Regions from separate parts of the Rhizobium sp. GW821-FHT14E12 genome, predicted to be linked through region 2. Evidence: riboswitches for the same ligand, from Rfam matches in the RefSeq annotation. Region 2 holds a riboswitch; each other region holds the start of a gene.
What was found. A riboswitch is a leader RNA that binds a small molecule or an ion and turns the genes downstream of it on or off. The one in region 2 is predicted to bind thiamine pyrophosphate.

Region 1: another riboswitch for thiamine pyrophosphate. It lies ahead of thiB (thiamine ABC transporter substrate binding subunit); the one in region 2 lies ahead of thiM (hydroxyethylthiazole kinase).
Region 3: another riboswitch for thiamine pyrophosphate. It lies ahead of thiC (phosphomethylpyrimidine synthase ThiC); the one in region 2 lies ahead of thiM (hydroxyethylthiazole kinase).

The regions. Positions count from the first base shown of each region.
Region 1 covers NZ_JBXAPH010000009.1:51,574-58,130, reverse strand. Annotated here, with positions in the region: gene AC1RO0_RS25730 (M48 family metalloprotease) at 1-847, opposite strand, end outside; gene AC1RO0_RS25725 (thiamine ABC transporter ATP-binding protein) at 1,118-1,846, opposite strand; gene thiP (thiamine/thiamine pyrophosphate ABC transporter permease ThiP) at 1,839-3,479, opposite strand; gene thiB (thiamine ABC transporter substrate binding subunit) at 3,487-4,515, opposite strand; TPP riboswitch at 4,565-4,682, opposite strand; gene AC1RO0_RS25710 (MDR family MFS transporter) at 4,754-6,289, opposite strand; gene AC1RO0_RS25705 (MarR family winged helix-turn-helix transcriptional regulator) at 6,507-6,557, shown strand, end outside.
Region 2 covers NZ_JBXAPH010000002.1:588,136-594,692, reverse strand. Annotated here, with positions in the region: gene AC1RO0_RS10915 (undecaprenyl-diphosphate phosphatase) at 141-1,013, shown strand; gene AC1RO0_RS10910 (alkylphosphonate utilization protein) at 1,095-1,307, shown strand; gene AC1RO0_RS10905 (3-oxoacyl-ACP reductase) at 1,381-2,145, opposite strand; gene thiD (bifunctional hydroxymethylpyrimidine kinase/phosphomethylpyrimidine kinase) at 2,142-2,963, opposite strand; gene thiE (thiamine phosphate synthase) at 2,960-3,595, opposite strand; gene thiM (hydroxyethylthiazole kinase) at 3,592-4,395, opposite strand; TPP riboswitch at 4,444-4,539, opposite strand; gene AC1RO0_RS10885 (DUF1127 domain-containing protein) at 4,787-4,933, shown strand; gene yghU (glutathione-dependent disulfide-bond oxidoreductase) at 5,492-6,367, shown strand; gene AC1RO0_RS10875 (hypothetical protein) at 6,554-6,557, shown strand, end outside.
Region 3 covers NZ_JBXAPH010000003.1:548,325-554,881, reverse strand. Annotated here, with positions in the region: gene AC1RO0_RS15850 (amino acid ABC transporter permease) at 1-437, opposite strand, end outside; gene AC1RO0_RS15845 (transporter substrate-binding domain-containing protein) at 508-1,311, opposite strand; gene AC1RO0_RS15840 (EthD domain-containing protein) at 1,639-1,959, shown strand; gene AC1RO0_RS15835 (LacI family DNA-binding transcriptional regulator) at 2,015-3,037, shown strand; TPP riboswitch at 3,134-3,265, shown strand; gene thiC (phosphomethylpyrimidine synthase ThiC) at 3,359-5,185, shown strand; gene thiO (glycine oxidase ThiO) at 5,187-6,161, shown strand; gene thiS (sulfur carrier protein ThiS) at 6,158-6,355, shown strand; gene AC1RO0_RS15815 (thiazole synthase) at 6,359-6,557, shown strand, end outside.

The sequences.
Region 1 (6,557 bases), on a different contig from region 2:
ATTCGCGGGCATGTGCCTTGGCAAGGTCGATGCGCTGCGGCGTGCTCGGATGGCTCGATAGGAAGTCCAGGCTCTGGTCGGCGTCGGAATTGGCCGTCATGAAGCGGCTATAGTCTTCCATCGCATTGAGGAAGCGGGCGGCGGCATAGGGGTCGTAGCCGGCCTGGCCGAGTGTGCGGATGCCGATTTCGTCGGCCTGCAGCTCCTGCTGACGCGAGAAGGCGGCAAGGCGCAGCTTGCCGCGGGCAAGCGCCTGCTTGCCGGCCAGATCGCTCGACAGGACCTCAGCAACGACGCGGCTGGCGATGACCTCGGCCTCTTCGCGCTTCTGACGCTCGATACCGTGATTGGCGGTGACGTGCGCCATCTCGTGCGACAGCACAGCGGCGACTTCCGAGGCGTCGTTGGCAAGCGCCAGCAGGCCGCGCGTGACGTAGAGATAGCCGCCGGGCAGCGCAAAGGCGTTGATCGAGGGCGAATTCAGGATGGTGATGCGGTAGGACTGCTGCGGGTTTTCTGAAACGCTGGTCAGCGCGCCGGCGATGCGGGCCACAAGGCGCTCGGTCTTGGCGTCCTTATATTCGCCGCCGTAGCTCGCCAGAATGCGGGGATGCTCACGGGCGCCCATCTGCGCGCGCGGATCGTTCTTCTGCACTTCGGAGACGATCTGCGGATTGGCGGAAGGCGACACGTTCGGCTGATAGGACTGGTCCATCACCGACTGGCAGCTGTTAAGCACCGTCGCGGCGAGAAGGACGAGAGCGAAGCGGCGCGCATGGGCCGCGGTAGTCGCACTGATCCTTCGTCCCGCGTTCTTGCTCTGCTTCAGTGCCTGTATCCCACTCATTTCGCTGCCATACCGGCTGGGCGCCAAACTTGCTTGATCATGACCCGGCCCATCATGGCCGTGTGTCGTTTAAGATTGCATCCATCGCGATCAGACCTGAGTTCGACCGGATGATCCAAGCTTTTGCTGTAGCCGATTTCGGCAGCCGTTGCATAGCGAGACTCCGCTTAAATGTGACTGCGTTGTATTTTGGCAAGCATTTACGAGGACTTTCAGCCGGATGCCGCGACGAAATTAAGGCGAAATCGCCGCTGAAATGCTGCATTGCGCCTAATGTTGTAAAAATGTGATCAGCGCCGGGATGCCGTCGTGCTCCAGGAAGCGGTCGATGGGGCCCGCAAGCCGGATGGTACCGCCGTCGATGAAGATTGCGTGATCGGCAAGACGCCGGACTTCCGAGGGATCATGAGAGACGATCAGCACCGTATTGCCGGTTTCGCGGTGAAGAGCGGCCAGAAGCTCGGCCATGCCGGAGCGCAGGCCGGGGTCGAGCGCGGCAAAGGGTTCGTCGAGCAGCAGGATCGGCTTGTCGCGCACCAGCGCCCGGGCAAAGGCGGCGCGTTGCCGTTCGCCGCCCGAGAGCGTGCCCGGCTTGCGCCGCTCGAAACCGGCAAGGCCGACGCGCGCAAGCGCCTCGGATATGCGTTTCCGGTCCTCCGTCGAAAGCTTCAGTGATGGGCTGATGCCGAGCCCGACATTGGTGAAGAGATCGAGATGGGCGAAGAGGTTGCTGTCCTGGAAGACCAGCGACACAGGCCGCTCTGAGGGATGCAGGCCTGTTGCGTCCTGCCCGGCGAGCAGGATGCGGCCACGGTCCGGCGTCTCGAAGCCGGCGAGCAGGTTGAGGAAGGACGATTTTCCCGATCCGGAAGGGCCAGTGATGGCGATGATCTTGCCCTGCGGCAGATCGCAGTCGAAGCGGAAATCATGCGTGCCGAGCCGCAGCTCGACGCCCGTCATCGCAATGCTCCATTCCGCCATGTCTTGCCCGTCAGTCATTCCGCCTGCCTTCGTCTTCATGCCTGCCCTGTCCGGCCGTACCGGCGATGGTCAGCAGAAGACATACCAGCCCCAGAATGAAAGCAAGCCCGTCGGCATCGTTGGTGCGGTAGCTGCCGAGCTTGCTGTAGACCAGCCATGGCAGCGTCATCAGGCTGTCGGAGCCAAAAAGAGCGACAGCGCCGAGATCGCCGAGCGATAGCGCCATGGCGAAGGAAAGCGCTGTGAAGAAGGGTTTACGCAGGCCGGGCCAGTCGATCAGCCGTAGCCGTGCCATACCCTGAAGTCCGAGACTCGCGGCGAGGCGTTCGGTGCGGCGGCGATGGACGATATAGGCCGGTTCGATGACGCGGATGACGAAGGGCAGCGCCATCAGGGCGTTGATGGCGACGATCAGCAGTGCGGCGAAGCGGGCGGGATCTCCGAGCGGCCGCAGCGCCAGGAACCATCCGGTCGCCAGAACGATCGGCGGCACCAGCAGGACCAGTGAGGAGGTGCCGCTCAAACCGATGGCCAGCCCGCGCAGGCCGGATGCTTTGCGGCGCTCGACCAATATGGTCGAGCGGGCACGGACAATGGCAAAAGAGGTCAGCACCGCCAGAAGGCCGGCGGCGAGGGCGATGGCAAGGCTCGTTGCGGTCGCCTGTAGGAAGATCGTCTGGGTGACGAGCTTCAGAAGATCGGCCTTGAGACCGGTAACGACCACCGAGGCGAGCGGCAGGCCGATGAACAGGGCGGCAAGCAGCAGCAGCGCGCCGTCGATCCATCGGGCGGCGGGCAATGTTCCGTCGATCCGCCGTGTTGCGCGCCCGCTCGTCAATCCGTGATCGTTCGGTGCCGGCATCAGTGTCATGGCGCCGAGAATGGCGGCGGTGACGACGATTTGCAGCAAGGACAGGGTGACGGCGCGGCCGGGATCGAAATCGAAGCGCAGCGCCTGATAGATCGCCACCTCGATCGTGGTCGCCGCCGGACCGCCGCCCAGCGTCAGCACCAGCGTGAAGCTGGTGGCGCAGAGCATGAAGATCAGACCGGCGATACCGGGAATGAGGCCGCGTAGCACCGGCCATTCGATGAAACGGAAGACGGAGCCGGGGCGCATGCCAAGCCCGCTGGCCATCAGCCAATATTCCGCCGGCACGCGCTCGAGCCCGGCCAGCATCAGGCGGGCTGCCAGCGGCAGGTTGAAGAAGACATGGGCGAGCAGAATGCCCGTCAGCCCGTAGATGCTGACCGGCTGCGACAGGCCGAGGCTCGTCAGTGCCTGATTGATGATGCCCTGGCGTCCCCAGATGCCGAGCAGGCCGAGCGCGCCGATCAGCACCGGCAGGCCCATGGGGACGGCCATCAACCGGATCAGCCAGAGCCGGCCCGGAAAGCGCGGCTGTCGGGCCAGCGCGCGGGCGATCGGGATCGCAAGGAGGATGGAGAGCAGGGTGGAGAGCGTCGCCTGCAGCAGAGTGAAGCGCAGCACGCGGAGAATATAGGGGTCGGCAAGCGGGTTGCCGTCGCCGGATCTGATGCCGGCGGCAAGCAGGGTGACGATGGCGACACCGATGAAGACGGCGATGCCGGCGAGGCTGAATGCTCCGCCGGCAATGGCATGTCGTCTCTCGGGCGCCGTCAGTATCATGTCGGCGTCAGTTGGTGCTGGTGGCCGTCAGCCATTCGTCGATCCAGGCCTTGCGGTTCTTCTCGACTTCGTCCGGGCTCATCAGGAAGGTCTTGGCGGGAACGACCAGCTTGCCGAAGGCATCCGGCAGCGGCTCGGAGGTGGCCGAGACCGGCATCATCCAGTTGTTGGTCGGGATGGTGTCCTGGAAGCCGGGCGAGACCATGAACTTCAGGAAGTCGCGGGCAAGATCCTTGTTCGGTGACGACTTGATCAGGCCGGCCACTTCGATCTGGATGTAATGACCTTCGGAGAAGGAGGCGGCCTGATAGCGGTCGGTCTTCTCCTCGATCATGTGATAGGCGGCCGAGGTCGTATAGGAGAGCACCATCGGCGCTTCGCCCTTGGTGAAGAGGCCATAGGCTTCCGACCAGCCGGGCGTCACGGTCAGGATGCGGCCCTTGAGCTTCGTCCAGGCGTCGGCCGCCTTGTCGCCATAGACCGACTTGACCCAGAGCAGCAGGCCGAGGCCCGGCGTCGAGGTGCGCGGGTCCTCGATGACGATCTTCTGCGACGGATCGCCCTCGACCAGTTCCTTCAGGCTCTTTGGCGGGTTCTTGATCGTCTGGGTGTCGTAGATCACGGCGAAATGGCCGTAGTCGTAGGGGACGAAGACATCGTCTTTGAAATCGCCGGGAACCTTGAGGGCCGAGGTATCGACGCCGCTGGTGTCGAACAGGCCGGTGTCCTTGGCCTCGCTGACGAGGTTGGTGTCGAGGCCGAGAACGACGTCGGCCTTGGTGGCCGCGCCTTCCAGCTTCAGCCGGGAGAGCAGCGCCACGCCGTCGGTGACACTGACATAGTTGACCGTGCAGCCGCAGGTCTTCTCGAAGGCGGCCTTGACCTTGGCGCCGGGACCCCACTCGGCGGTGAAGCTTTCATAGGTGTATATGGTCAGCGTCTTGTCGGCGGCCTCCGCGGCCTGCGCGGCAAGAAGCGTGGTGCCGGCGGCAAAAGCCAGCCCGGCAAAGAATGTCATCAGCGATCGGTTGGGCATGGCAGCGCCTCCTCTTGGTTTCATCTTGAACGGGAAAAGGGCGCTATGATTTCGTCACGCGTCTAATCCCTCCGCCGGTGTTAGCCGGATCAGGTTCCGCGGGTTGACCGGTGAAGGCCTCTCAGCCAGATGTCTTTGAAAGACATAAGGCACCCCGTTAGAGCGTTGGCAGATTTAGCCTCGTGATGAAGGGATGACAAGGGGGATGATTCTCTTGTCGGTTGCGGCGATGCGCGACTTATTCCGCGGCGTGAGCGGCGGCTTGGCTGTCGAGCTTCTTGGCGGCGCTCGGAAGCTGGACGTTCTTCAGCGTGATCGAGGTCAGCAGGCCGATGAAGCAGATGGCGGCGGCCGTCATGAACAACGGGCTGAAGGCACTGGCATAGGCGCTGGCGACCGCTTCGCGCGTGGCGTCCGGCAGGGCGGCCATCATCTTCGGCGTTAGCTCCTTGATGTTGGGAACACCGGGAATGGAGACGCCGACATTACCGAGCTTGGCGGCGATGATGGCGCCGTAGATGGAGATGGCGATCGAGGCGCCGCCCATGCGCGACAGCGTCACGGCGCCGGTGGCCGCTCCGACATCGCGGCTGGCGGCGGTGTTCTGGATGCCGATGACCGGTACCTGTTGGGCAAGACCGATGCCGATGCCGTGCAGCAACATCAGGGCGCCGATAAAGGCGATCGGCGTGCCGGCATGAACCTGTGCCAGTGTTGCGAAGGCGATGGTGCTGCAGGCGGCGCTGGCGATGGCAAAGGGCTTGTAGCGGCCCCTCGCCGAAATCAGCCGGCCGGCCGAAAGCGAGCCGCAGACGATGCCGCCGGTCAACAGGATGAAGAGTAGCCCCGCCACCGACGGCGACAGGCCGGTTGTCGTTTGCAGAAAGAGCGCGAAATAATTGACCATGCCGATCGCGACTGCGCCGCTGGTGATCGAGATGATCAAGAGCAGCCCGAAGGTCGGGTTGCGGAACAGCGTCAGCGGCACAATCGGCTCCGGTGCGCGGCGCTCGACGAAGATCCATGCGATTGCGCAAAGCGTACCGAAGGCGATGATCCCAAGGCATTGCGGCGACAGCAGCGAGCCGAAAAGTTCGGTGCCGTCGGCGGCAAGCACGATACTGGTGGTCGTGAGCGCTAATAGGATAGCGCCGGCATAGTCGATCTTCGGCTTACGGGCCGGCTTGCGGTAGGGCAGCATGAAAGCGAGGCCGGCAAGGACGATGAAGCCGATCGGTACGTTGACGAGGAAGATCGAGCGCCAGCCGAAGAGGTCGCTCATCGTGCCGCCGAGAACCGGGCCGATGGCGCCCGACGCCATCAGCACCAGGCTGGAATAGCTCTGGTAGCGGGCGCGCTCGCGCGGCTCGAAAAGGTCGGCGTTGACGGCGAAGATCGACACCAGGATGCCGCCGCCGCCAAGGCCCTGCAGGACGCGGGCGGCGATCAGCGTATCCATCGACACAGCAAGACCGCAGACGGCCGAGCCGATGGTAAAGATCGCGATCGCGGTCATCATCACATATTTGCGGCCGAAGAGGTCGCCGAGCTTGCCGTAGACCGGCATGACGGCGGACAGGGACAGCAGATAGGCGGAGCCAATCCAGCCGAAGCGTTCCAGATGCCCGAATTCGCCGACGATGGTCGGCAGCGCCGTCGAGACGATCTGGTTGTCGAGCGTTGCCATGAACATGGCGGTCATCAGGAAGAGAAAGAGGATGAGCCGGCGGCGGTGATCCGCAACGAGCGGTGCGGGCGTAGTCTGCATGTCCATGGAACGAGAAATCCGAGCTTGCCTGGAGTGCCGCGCGTTCGACCGAACGGGCATGGGTCGCTCCAGTTCCTGAATCCGCAGCATCTTGCTTTCGGGTAGGCTATTCGAGGGCAACATGTTGCAGGACAATATATATGCTATTGGCATATAATTGTCAACGGCAGATGAATGCCGTTTGCATATTTTAATATCGGCCCATCTTTGATATGCTGGCGGGATGACATCAGCAACGACCACACGAGAAATTGAAACGACGCCGCTGCCTGAG
Region 2 (6,557 bases):
GGCTTCCATCCCAATATGAGATCGGGGCGGATATGTCATGAACGCCGCCCCAATAACTATCAACGATGCTGACTTGCAGCATGGATATAGTGCGCCGTTCGGGCCATCAGGTCCGAACGAATAACCGAGGATGTTGATACGTGGCTGATGTTTGTACGCAGGGTGTGGATACGGGTTTTGTTGCCCTGGGCTACGCCAAGATCGCACTGCTTGGTGTTGTGCAAGGTCTGACCGAGCTGCTGCCGGTTTCCTCCACTGCCCACATGCGGCTTGTGCCGGCTCTGCTCGGTTGGCAGGATCCGGGTTCGGCATTTTCTGCGGCGATGCAGCTCGCAGCACTCGCCGCGATCATCTCCTACTTCTGGAGTGACGTTCGCTATGTTGCCTTCGGATCTGTCGAAGCGATCCGGCAGAGGGATTGGCGGTCACCCGCGATACGGCTTGCGATTGCCATCATCATCGCGACGATCCCGATCGGCATCGCCGGCTTGCTGCTATCGTCGTCCCTGAACGCCTGCGGCACCTCCCTTCGCAGCCTCTGGGTCATCGGCATCGCCTGCCTCGTCATGGGCCTTCTTTTGGCGGCAGCCGAACTTTACAGCCGGCACAGGAAAGACATGGAGCAGATGACTTTGCTCGATGCGTTGTTCGTCGGCATTACCCAGGTCGGTGCCCTCATCCCTGGTGTATCGCGGTCCGGCTCGACGCTGACCGGAGCGTTGTTTCTTGGCTTGAAGCGCGACGAGGCCGCCCGGTTCTCCTTTCTCTTAGGATTGCCGGCAATCGCCTTGGCCGGACTGAAGGAGCTATTGACGCTTTATAAGGCGCATATTCCGATGGAGGCATGGTCGGTGCTGATCGTCGGGCTGATCGTCGGCTGCGTCTCGTCCTTCGTGGCGATTTGGGGCCTGATGCGCTTCCTCGAGCGCTTCTCCACCTGGCCGTTCGTGATCTACCGCGTCGTGCTGGGCGTCGTCATCCTCTTCGGCGTGTTCGCCTTGGGTTGGAGCTAAGCGGTCTCTTTTGCGCTATTCGACCTGTTTGCCACCTGCTATGTGGCCCGGCAGACGAGACATAGCGACGGGACCAGAATGATGGAAGTAAGAGACAGCAACGGAACACTGCTTGCCGACGGCGACAGTGTGACCCTGATCAAGGATCTGAAGGTCAAGGGAACATCCGTGACCTTGAAGCGCGGCACGCTGATCAAGGGCATTCGTCTCACCGGCAATGAGGACGAGATCGAATGCCGGGCTGAGAAAGTCAAGGATCTGGTTCTCAGAACCGAGTTTCTGAAGAAGGCCTGATGTGGTGTCATTGCCGTTTTCGCAAAAGCGGCAATGACTTGCAGATGACGGTAATAGCGAAGCTTTAGCGACGCTACCCGAAGACCAACCCGCCATCCACGATAAGGTTCTGACCGGTCACCGCCCGCGCCCAGGGGCTTGCGAAGAAGAGCACTGCATCCGCCGCTTCTTCCGGTGTCGTCACGCGGCGAAGCGGCGTGTTTGCGGCAATGAGATCGAACACGGCCTCTGGCGTGGCGCTGCTGGCATCGGTGGTACGGAGCAATCCGCCGGACACCATGTTGACCGTGATGCCCTGCGGCCCGAGTTCGGCTGCAGCCGTTCGCGTCAGCGAGAGCAGGGCGGCTTTGGCGGCGGTGTAGTCGTGATAGGGCACGACCGGGTTCTGGAAGAGGTTCGTGCCGATGGTGACGACGCGACCGAAGCCGGCTTTTGCCATGGAGGGGCGCGCGGCCTGAATAAGATTGAGAGCGCCTTGCAATGCGGTGTCGAGTTGCGCGGCAATGGCCGTCCAGTTCAACTCGTCGAGCTTCGAACGGGCGTCGCCGTTGAAGCTGAAATCAGCAAGCGCATTGTGGACGATGGTGGTCGGCGCGCCGAAATGCGCCGTGACTTTCTCCACCAGTCTTTTCGTTTCGTCCAGGCTGCGGATATCCGCCTGGAACGCTTGGGCGTGGTCGCCGAGCCGGGCTGCTAGTGCCTCGGCAGGCTCGCGGCTGGCGCGATAATTGATGGCGACCTTCGCGCCTTCGCGGGCAAAGGCGCCCGCGATCGCCGCGCCGAAGCCGCGGCCGGCGCCGGAGACGATGACGATTTGCTGGTTAAGAGGCAGGCTCATTTTGTGCGTCCTTCTATGTCTAGCCATAGTTCATGAAAATGCTGAACCGGCCCGTGGCCGCTGCCAACCGAGAGCGTTCCGGCCGCGGCAACTGCGCCGGCAAGATAATGCTTGGCGGTGGCGACGGCTTCCGTGAGCGCTGCGCCCTTGGCGAGTTCGGCGGCCAGGGCGCTGGACAGGGTGCAGCCGGTTCCGTGCGTGTTTTTGGTCGGAACGCGGCTGGCTTCAAACCAGATCAGGCCCTCCGGACTTGCAAGCACATCAGGGCTTTCATCGCCATCGAGATGGCCGCCTTTGATCAGAACGGCCAGAGGGCCGAGCTTTGCCAGAGCTTGCGCCTGTCGCGCCATCGCCTCGCGATCTTCAGCAACCGGTTCGTGCAGAAGGGCTGCCGCTTCGGGCAGGTTGGGCGTCAGCAGCGTGGCGAGTGGCAACAGCCGCCGGGTCAGAACATCAACGGCGTCGGCGGCAAGCAGTGCCGCACCGCCCTTGGCGATCATCACCGGGTCGAGGATGATCGGAACGTCTCGATGCGGCGCGAGTGCGTCGACGACGGCCTCGGCGATGGCTGCATTCGCGATCATGCCGATCTTGACGGCGTCGACGCGGACATCGGCAAAGATCGCCGCGATCTGATCGGCGACGAATTGCGGCGGGACGGGATGAACGCCTGAAACGCCTTGTGTGTTCTGAGCGGTCAGGGCGGTCAGCGCCGCCATCCCGTAGACACCACGCGCCGAAAAGGCCTTCAGATCCGCCTGGATGCCGGCGCCGCCGGAGGGGTCGGAACCGGCGATGGAAAGAACGTTCCGGATCATTGGCGTGCCTCTCTGATGGCTTTGGCGATCTTAGTGGCTGCGGCCTGTGGATCCAGTGTGCCGCATATGGCGGAAACAACGGCGATGCCGTCGGCACCGGCTAACAGTGCTTCGGCCGCATGCCCGGCCTTCAAGCCGCCAATTGCGACTGACGGGACGGGGCAGAGATCGATCATACGGGCAAGGCCCGCAAAGCCGATCGGCTGCTTGTGGTCAGGCTTTGTCGGCGTCGCGAAAACCGGACCGATCCCGGCGTAATCTACGAGGGCGGGGTCAATGGCGGCGGCAAGTGTCTCGGTTTCTACCGAGAGGCCGAGGATCACATCCGGGCCGATCAGACGGCGAGCGGTGCGGGCGTCCATGTCGTCCTGGCCGATATGCAGGCCGTCGGCCTCGATTGCGATTGCCGCCTCGACATCGTCATTGACGATCAGGCGCGCGCTCGTGCCTGCCAGTGCCTGCTTCAGCGCAAGGCCGGTTTCGATCATGCTTGCGGTCGAGGCATGCTTGTCGCGCAGTTGCACGATGGTGGCACCGCCGGCAACGGCGGCGCGTGCGGTTTCCACCATGCCGATACCGGCGCAGAGCACCGGATCGAGGACGAGATAGAGGGAGAGATCGAACTGCTTCATAGTGAGATGACTCTTGCTTCGCTGTCGATCGCCTTTTCATCAAGCGCGGCCAGCGCATCGAGGAAGCGCCATGAAAACGAACCGGGTCCGTCGGCTTCGCGGCCTGCTCGTTCACCTGCCACGGCGAAGGTGGCGAGTGCTGCGACGGTTGCGGCAAGCGGGTGGTCCGGTCTTGTCGCCGCGAAGGCGCCGACGAGGCAGGTGAGCGAGCAACCGAGCGCGGTCACCTGCGGCATGAGCGGCGAACCGCCCTCGATGCGGCTGGCCCTGTTTCCGTCGGTGACGAAATCCGTGGCGCCGGTGACGGCAACGATCGACCGATGTTTTTGGGCAAGCAGGACCGCGCCTTCCTCGGCCAGTTCGACCGGATCGCGGCTGTCCACGCCCTGGCCTCGGCTGACGCCGCCGGCAAGCGCAATGATTTCCGAGGCATTGCCCCGGATGATCGTCGGATGCAGTTCCAGCAACTGCGCGACCGCCCTGCGCCTGAAGGCGGTGGCATAGTGTGCGACGGGATCGAGAACCCAGGGCTTGCCGGCCTTGTTTGCCGCCTGCGCCGCCGATGTCATGCCGGCCAGCCAGCCGCTGGAAAGCGTACCGATATTGATCGTCAACGCGCCGGAGATCGCAGCGAACTCTCCGGCCTCCTCTTCTGCATGCACCATCGCGGGAGAGGCGCCGGCGGCGAGCATCACATTCGCGGCGATGTTCATCGCGACGAAGTTGGTGATGCATTGCACCAGCGGCGGGTTTGCCCGCATGGTCGTCAATAGACTGCCTGGAGTGGTCTGGTCTTGCATGTCGCCCTTTCGGGCGGGGCGAGACGCGAAGGGAGACGACGCAACATGCCGGGACCCCGAGCGACTCCCTCCGCCAGCATGATCTGGTTCAGGTTCAAAGGGTACTTCTCAGCCCGTCATCGACGGACGCCCCTGTCTCTCAATCGCTATCGTTTTCGCAGAGAAAGATTGCCCTGTCACCAGCAAATCGCAGATCGCTGTACGGGCGAGGGGAGGCAGAGCGGACGGGCTACCTGTCGTATGCTGCGTGACCCATGCGCCGTTTGCATGGGTGCACTGAAGTCTTGTCTATACAATCAACGAGGGTTTCGCACTATATCACTCTCATCGAAGCGGATGGAGCGCCAAGCACGGCAGCTCAGCTTCGAATACCCTAGGAAAGGGGATCATCATGAACGTAGCACGCTCTTTTAACAACTGGCTCAAGTATCGTCAGACGGTCGCCGAACTGGGCCGTATGTCCACGCGCGAACTGCATGACCTCGGCATCGGCCGTAGCGAAATCCGCAACGTCGCTCGTGCGGCCGTTGTTCGCTAACAGCGTAAAACGCTGATCTACAGTCAAAATTCTGCTGGCGCCTGCTTCTTCCCGAGCGGGCGCTTTTGTTTTGAGTGCACGCTAGGTGAAGCTCGGCCCTTCGGGTGAGGGATCTGCGGCCTGGAAGCCTCCTGCTTTTCGCATAACGCATAGCTGCCCTGCAAATAAATGCCTATGAAGTAAGCAGATCTAGTGTATAGTCATATTTATCGAAGCGATGCACCTCCTCCCGCAGAGCTTCGATGATGTGGGCGCCTTATCCTCCTCCCAAGGTCGCCTGCGGGAACAGCAGCACTCCTCCTCCCAGCTGCTGTTCGGTTCTTTTCGAAAAGCCTGCCGCACCTCCTCCCGCGGCAGGCTTTTTCGTTTCTGGGCCGAGGCTGAATTTCTCCAGCCGCTCGGCTGGGAAGTCATCCATAACCTGGCACCAAATTCCTGACGCCAATGTGATCCCGCCCTCTCGTAAAAATTGATCGTGCCCCCTATGTGCGTAGTAGAGAACGCGCTAGATCGGTCGTTACATCGCAATTGTATCTGCCGAAAATCAGGAGTTTGAGCATGACCGATTCTGCCGAATACACGCCGCCGAAGATCTGGGTCTGGAACAAGGCGAATGGCGGCCAGTTTGCCAATATCAACCGTCCGATCGCCGGGCCGACCCACGAGAAGGAATTGCCGATCGGCCGCCATCCCCTCCAGCTCTATTCGCTTGGAACGCCGAACGGGGTGAAGGTCACGATCATGCTCGAGGAGCTGCTGGCTCTCGGCCATAGCGGCGCCGAGTATGATGCCTGGTTGATCAAGATCGGCGAAGGCGACCAGTTCGGAAGCGGTTTCGTCGACGTCAATCCAAACTCCAAGATCCCGGCGCTGCTGGATCGCAGCAGCCCGACGCCAATCCGGGTCTTCGAATCCGGCTCGATCCTGACCTATCTCGCCGAAAAATTCGGCGCTTTCCTGCCGACTGAGCAGCCGGCGCGCGCCGAATGCCTGTCCTGGCTGTTCTGGCAGATGGGGAGCGCTCCCTATCTCGGTGGTGGCTTCGGCCATTTCTATGCCTATGCCCCCACGAAAATCGAATATGCGATCGACCGCTTCGCCATGGAGGTGAAGCGCGAACTCGACGTGCTCGACCGCCGTCTGGCCGATAGCGAATATCTTGGAGGTAAGGACTATACGATCGCCGACATCGCTGTCTGGCCCTGGTATGGTGGTCTGGTGAAGGGCTGGCAGTATGGCGCGGCCGAGTTCCTTCAAGTGCAGGATTACAAGAACGTTCAGCGCTGGGCCGAGGCAATCTTCGCACGGCCTGCCGTGAAGCGCGGGCGCATGGTCAACCGCATGTCCGGCGACCCTTCCGAACAGCTGCGGGAACGCCATGACGCCAGCGATTTCGACACCAAAACCCAGGACAAACTAGCGACCGCGAGCTAAGCAACCAGCTACTTCGCCTTTCAGCCCGTCGCCACCATGGCGGCGGGCTTTTCATATCTGCGATTCCTTAAGGCCTGTCTGATCGACACGTCAGCCTCGCTCCATCTTGTTTGGCCAAATGTCTCATAGACATCGATGCGCGCATCTGAGGTGCGTCGACAAAGGACCGCAAGAGGAATGCCGCGCATGC
Region 3 (6,557 bases), on a different contig from region 2:
TTGGCAACGGCCGGCACGATGATGACATGGCGATAGATCTGGAACCGCGTGAAGCCGAGCGCCTCGCCCGCCTCGATCTGCGACTTGTGCACCGCCTCGATACCCGCCCGGATGATTTCCGTCGAATAGGCCGCGAGATTGATGGTCATGCCGATCAGCGCCGCGGTATCGGCGCCGACCCTGAGGCCGATGCCAGGCAGCCCGAAATAGACGATGAAAAGCTGGACCAGGAAGGGCGTGTTGCGGATGACCTCGACATAGGCGTCGACCAGAAACCGCACCCACCTGCCCCGAACGGAACGCAGAGAGGCAAGCACGATGCCGAAGGCGGAGCCGAGGATGATCGACAGAACCGAAAGCCTGACGGTCAACCAGAGACCGCTCAGGAATTCACCCTGATATTGCGCGAGCGCGCTGAATTGAAATGTATAGGACATGGAGGACCTCCGTTGAGGTTTCGCGGCCCGCCGGCGAATGCTCCGCCGGCAGGCTCGGACGCAAACCCGATCAGAAGGACGGAAGCTGCGCCATCGGACGGCCGGTCCACTTCACCGAGATCTTGTCGAGATCACCGGAGACCTTCATGAGATAGATCGAGGTATTCAGCCACTGGCGCAGTTCGAAATCATCGATCTTCGTCGCCATGGAGTTGCCCTGCTGGAAGAAGGTGAAGCCCACCTGCAGACCCGCATCCGGGCGCTGCTTGATGATCGCTTCGCCAACCGTGGACGGCACGGCCGCCGCGTCGGTCTGGCCGGCGATCAGCGCCTGCGCGCTGGTGGAATCGTCCTCATAGACAACGATTTCGAGACCGGGAACCGCCGCCTTGCGCAGCGCCGTTTCCTGCGACGAACCACGGTTCACCGCCACGCGCTTGCCTTCGAGATCGGACAACTTGGCGAATTTCTGGTCCGGACCGGAAATGATATCCATGTTGAAGGCGCTGTAGGGCTGGGTGAACATTACCGTCTTCGCCCGCTCGCCGGTCGGCGCCAGCGTTGCGACGAGGAAGTCCACCTTGCCGGTCTGAAGCGCCGGAATGCGCGACGGCGGCGTCAGCGGAACCAGTTCCACCGGCAGCGAGAGATAGCCGGCAATCAGATTGGCGACGTCGACGTCATAACCGCTCGGATTGCCCTTTTCATCGATCATGCCCATCGGCGGCGCGCCGGTCAAAACGCCGATGCGCACCTTGCCGCGCGAGATGATGTCGTTCAGCGTCGTCGCATGCGCCTGTGTCGTCGCCAGCAGCCCAGTGGCCACAATACCAACTGCTGCCACGATCCCACGCAGGGATTTCGAAATGTTCATGATGCTCCTCCATCTGGTGCTTTGTCACACTCCGCCGCGGCCCACTCCCCGGAGCTCTCGCGACAGAAACCACTACCTTGTTCGCGGCACCTATGTTTGCGGTAACATAGGGAAAATGGATGAGAAAACTATCCTGCCAAAACCAATAGTTTTGGACCGATTGTTCCGCTCCCACAGAATTCAAAACGATAACGTTCGTATTCTTCCGCCACTCCCGATCCGGTTCACACCATTTCGGTTGGTGGTTGCAATAGAACATGTTACCGGTATCATTGCAAGTCGGATACGACACTGCAATTTCGACAGAGCTTCAAGGGAGGAAGATTCATGTTCACACGGTCCGCGATTTTCGAGGGCGCAATCCATGCCGGCCGCGAAGAGGAATTCTTTCGCATCGTCGAGGAAAAGCTGCTACCCGTGTGGAAGCGCATGCCGAATGCCCAGGCCGTGCGTGTGATGCGAACCGGGCGCAGCGACCCCGGAGCCGCGCCGATCATCATGGTCCAGGAAATCGATTATCCGTCGATGGAAGCCGTGGAAGAGGCGCTCGCCTCACCCGTTCGCCTGGAGGGCCGCGTCATCACCGACGAGATGATGAGCATGTGCGATGGCCGGTTCTACCATCTCGTCTACCAGCGGATTGCGTGAGCCGAAAACAGGGGAAACCGTGGCGCATCCTTCAGATTTTTCCCGCAAGGCGACCATGAGCGACGTCTCGCGGCTCGCCGGCGTTTCGAAGATGACCGTGTCGCGCGTGCTGACTGACCCGACGCTGGTCGCCGAACCGACGCGCAACCGCGTGATGACGGCGATCGAGCAACTCGGTTATGTGCCGGACCGGACCGCCAGCTCACTTTCCTCGCGCCGGACCAACTTCATCACCGCGATCCTGCCGACGCTGACCAACGCGAATTTCGCCGACACCGCGCAGGGCCTTGCGGGTGCGCTCCGCGCCGCCGACTATCAGCTCCTGATCGGCTACACCATGTATAGCCTGACGGAGGAAGAGCGCATCGTTCGCGCAATGCTGGCGCGACGTCCGGACGCCATCGTCATCGCCAGCGCGGTCCACACCAAGGCGACCAACGAGATGCTGCTGCGGGCGGGCATTCCGATCGTCGAAATCTGGGACGTATCGGAACACCCGGTTGACCATGCGGTCGGCTTTTCCAACTACGAGGTCGGGCGCCTGGCCGCCCGGCATCTCATCTCTCTCGGCCATCGCCGCATCGGCGCCATCGGATCGGCCGTCACGGCAGACGCCACCGACTTTCGCGGCGAAAGCCGCCTGCTGGGATTTGCCTCGGCCCTTCGCGAAGCAGATCTTTCAGATGATTACATCATTCGCCAGAATGCCGCGCCCTCGTCCTACGATCATGGGGCGGGGGCGCTGAGCACGCTTCTCCAACGAGCGCCCGACGTTCAGGCCATCTTTGCGGTTTCCGACATTTCCGCCGTCGGCGCGCTGATGGAATGTCATCGCCGCAAGATTGCCGTTCCGGACGACCTTTCCATTCTCGGCTTCGGCGATTTCGATATTGCCCACCAATGCGTACCGGCACTGTCGACCATCCGCGTCGATGCCGCGATGATCGGCCGAAAGACCGGGGAGTTGCTGCTATCCATCCTGGAGCCGGACGGCGCCGCCGGGCAACCGATGGAAAGCCGCCTGAATGTCGGCTTCGAGCTCGTGACCCGTGAAACGACGAGCGCGCCGAAAACATAGCCTTGCCAGTTGGCCGGATCGTCTCGCAGCCAAGCGTCGGTGTCATCACCTCACCTGCGGGGTTGACATCACCCGAACCGAGAGCATAGCCTTCAAGACATTCACCAGGGGGGTCCCGTCAAGGGGCTGAGATACTGCTGGACAACTCGGCTTTGCCGATTGTGGCGCAGTGACCCGTTGAACCTGATCCAGTTCATACTGGCGTAGGGACGGTGCAAGCGCTCGAAAGGCTTATGGATTCACGCGTGGAATCCGAGCCGGAGTCTTTTCATCATTCCGGCTAAGGACTGGGTCTCCAATCGCAACTTGGAGCCTCAAACCATGAATATCGCCGCAAAGAATGTAACCCCGACAGTCACCACCGGCCCGTTACCGGCATCCCGGAAGATCTACATTCCCGGAGACATCCACCCCGATATCCGCGTGCCGATGCGCGAAATCAGCCTCCACCCGACATCGGGCGAGCCGCCCGTCATCGTCTATGATTCCTCCGGCCCCTACACGATCGAGGGCGCCGATATCCGTATCGAGCAGGGCCTTGCCGATCTGCGCCGTGACTGGGTGCTCGCCCGTGGCGATGTCGAAGCCTATCAGGGCCGCCATGTCCGCCCGGAAGACAATGGCTTTGCCAGCGGCGAGAGGCTGACGCCCGAATTTCCCTCGCTACGCCAGCCATTGCGCGCCAAGGACGGCAAGGCCGTCACCCAGCTCGCCTATGCGCGCGCCGGCATCATTACGTCCGAGATGGAGTTCATCGCCATCCGCGAAAACCTTGGCCGCAAGGCGCAGGCGGAAGCCATGGTCCGCGACGGCGAGAGCTTCGGCGCCCATATTCCGGACCATGTAACGGCGGAATTCGTCCGCCAGGAAGTGGCGGCGGGACGGGCAATCATCCCGGCCAACATCAATCACCCGGAAGCCGAACCGATGATCATCGGCCGCAATTTCCTGGTGAAGATCAACGCCAATATCGGCAACTCGGCCGTCACCTCGTCGATGGCCGAAGAGGTCGAGAAAATGGTCTGGGCGGCGCGCTGGGGTGCCGATACCGTCATGGACCTTTCGACCGGCCGCAACATCCACAATATCCGTGAATGGATCATCCGCAACTCGCCGCTGCCGATCGGCACCGTGCCGCTCTACCAGGCGCTGGAAAAGGTTGAGGGCATTGCCGAAAACCTCACCTGGGAGGTCTATCGCGATACGCTGATCGAGCAAGCCGAACAGGGCGTCGACTATTTCACCATCCATGCCGGGGTGCGGCTTCACTACATCCCGCTCACCGTCAACCGCGTCACCGGCATCGTCTCGCGCGGCGGCTCGATCATGGCCAAGTGGTGTCTCCATCATCACCGCGAAAGCTTCCTCTACGAGCATTTTGAGGAGATCTGCGACATCTGCCGCGCCTATGACGTTTCCTTCTCGCTCGGCGATGGCCTGCGCCCCGGCTCGATCGCCGATGCCAATGATGCCGCCCAGTTCGCCGAGCTGGAAACACTTGGCGAGCTGACCAAAATCGCCTGGGCTAGGGATTGCCAGGTGATGATCGAAGGCCCCGGCCATGTGCCGATGCACAAGATCAAGGAAAACATGGACAAGCAGCTCGCCGTCTGCGGCGAAGCGCCCTTCTATACGCTCGGGCCGCTCACGACCGACATCGCGCCCGGCTACGACCACATCACCTCAGGCATCGGTGCGGCGATGATTGGCTGGTTCGGCACGGCGATGCTCTGCTACGTCACCCCGAAGGAGCATCTGGGTCTTCCGGATCGCAACGACGTCAAGACCGGCGTCATCACCTACAAGATCGCCGCCCACGCCGCCGACCTTGCCAAGGGACATCCGGCCGCGCAGCTGCGCGACGACGCGCTCTCCCGCGCTCGTTTCGAATTCCGCTGGGAGGATCAGTTCAACCTCTCGCTGGACCCGGAAACCGCCCGCAGCTTCCACGACGAAACGCTGCCGAAGGAGGCACATAAGGTCGCGCATTTCTGCTCCATGTGCGGCCCGAAATTCTGCTCGATGCGGATTTCGCACGACATCCGCGCCGAGGCACAGAAGGAAGGCCTGGAGGCGATGGCGGCAAAATACCGCGAGGGCGGCGATCTCTACATGCCCGTCGATGCCGCCGAGCCTTCGGCCGGCTGAGATGCGTATCCTCGTCAAAGGGGCCGGCGTCGCCGGCCTCACGGTCGCGCATGAACTCCATGCCCGTGGTGCCGACGTCACGGTCTTCGACCCGCGTCCAGGGTTCGGCCATGCCGCATCCTGGCTTGCGGGCGGCATGCTGGCGCCCTGGTGCGAGCGTGAAAGCGCCGAAGAGGCCGTGCTGACCCGCGGGTTCGATGCCGCCGACCGGTGGGACTCGATCCTGCCTGGAGAGGTACACAGAAGCGGGACACTGGTGGTGGCGCCGGCGCGCGATCATGGAGAGTTGAAGCGCTTCTCCAGCCGCACAACGGGTTATGAATGGGTGGAGGAAGGCGAGGTTTCCGTGCTCGAACCGGCGCTTGCCGGGCGCTTCCGGCAAGGCCTGTTCTTTGCGCGCGAAGCCCATCTCGATCCCCGGCGAGTGTTGAGAGCACTGCAGGAAAAGCTTGGCAGGCAGGGCGTTACCTTCGTCAGCGAGACTGCAAGCGAACAGAGTTTCGACGATATTGTCGATTGCACCGGCAGCGCGCGCATCGCACAGACCCCAGACCTGCGCGGTGTGCGAGGCGAAATGCTCTACCTTCAGACCGATGAGGTCGAACTCACCCGGCCCGTTCGCCTGCTGCATCCGCGCATTCCCGTCTATATCGTCCCGCGCGGCGGCGGCCTTTTCATGGTCGGCGCGACGATGATCGAGACCGAGTTCGACGGGCCGATCGCGGCGCGTTCGTTGATGGAATTGCTGAACGCAGCCTATGCGCTGCACCCGGCTTTCGCGGATGCCACCGTCATTGAGACCGGCGCCGGTATCCGCCCGGCCTTCCCCGATAATTTTCCGCGTGTCAGGCGTGAGGGAAACGCGATCATCCTCAACGGCCTTTATCGCCACGGTTTCCTGCTGGCACCGGTCATGGCCGCTGAGGCCGCAGATCTCGTCTTCTCCCGAACCACCATAGGAGCGCATGCCCCATGAGACTGATCGTCAATGGCGAGCCCCAGACCATCACTGTCACGACGCTTTCCGAGCTGCTGGTCACGCTGGACTATGAGGGCGACTGGCTTGCAACCGCCGTCAACGGCGAACTCGTTCATCGCGAGGATCGCGCCGACCACGCCCTCGATGACAATGACAGGATCGAAATTCTGACCCCGATGCAAGGAGGCTGACCCATGCTGACCCTTTATGGAACCGAGGTCGCGTCACGCCTTCTCTTGGGCACCGCGCGCTACCCCTCTCCCGCCATTCTCGCCGAGGCCGTCAGACAATCGGCAACGGAGATCGTAACGGTGTCGCTGCGCCGTGAGACCGCCGGCGGGCGCAATGGCGGCGCGTTCTTCGAAATGATCCGCGCGCTCGGCGTCCGCGTGC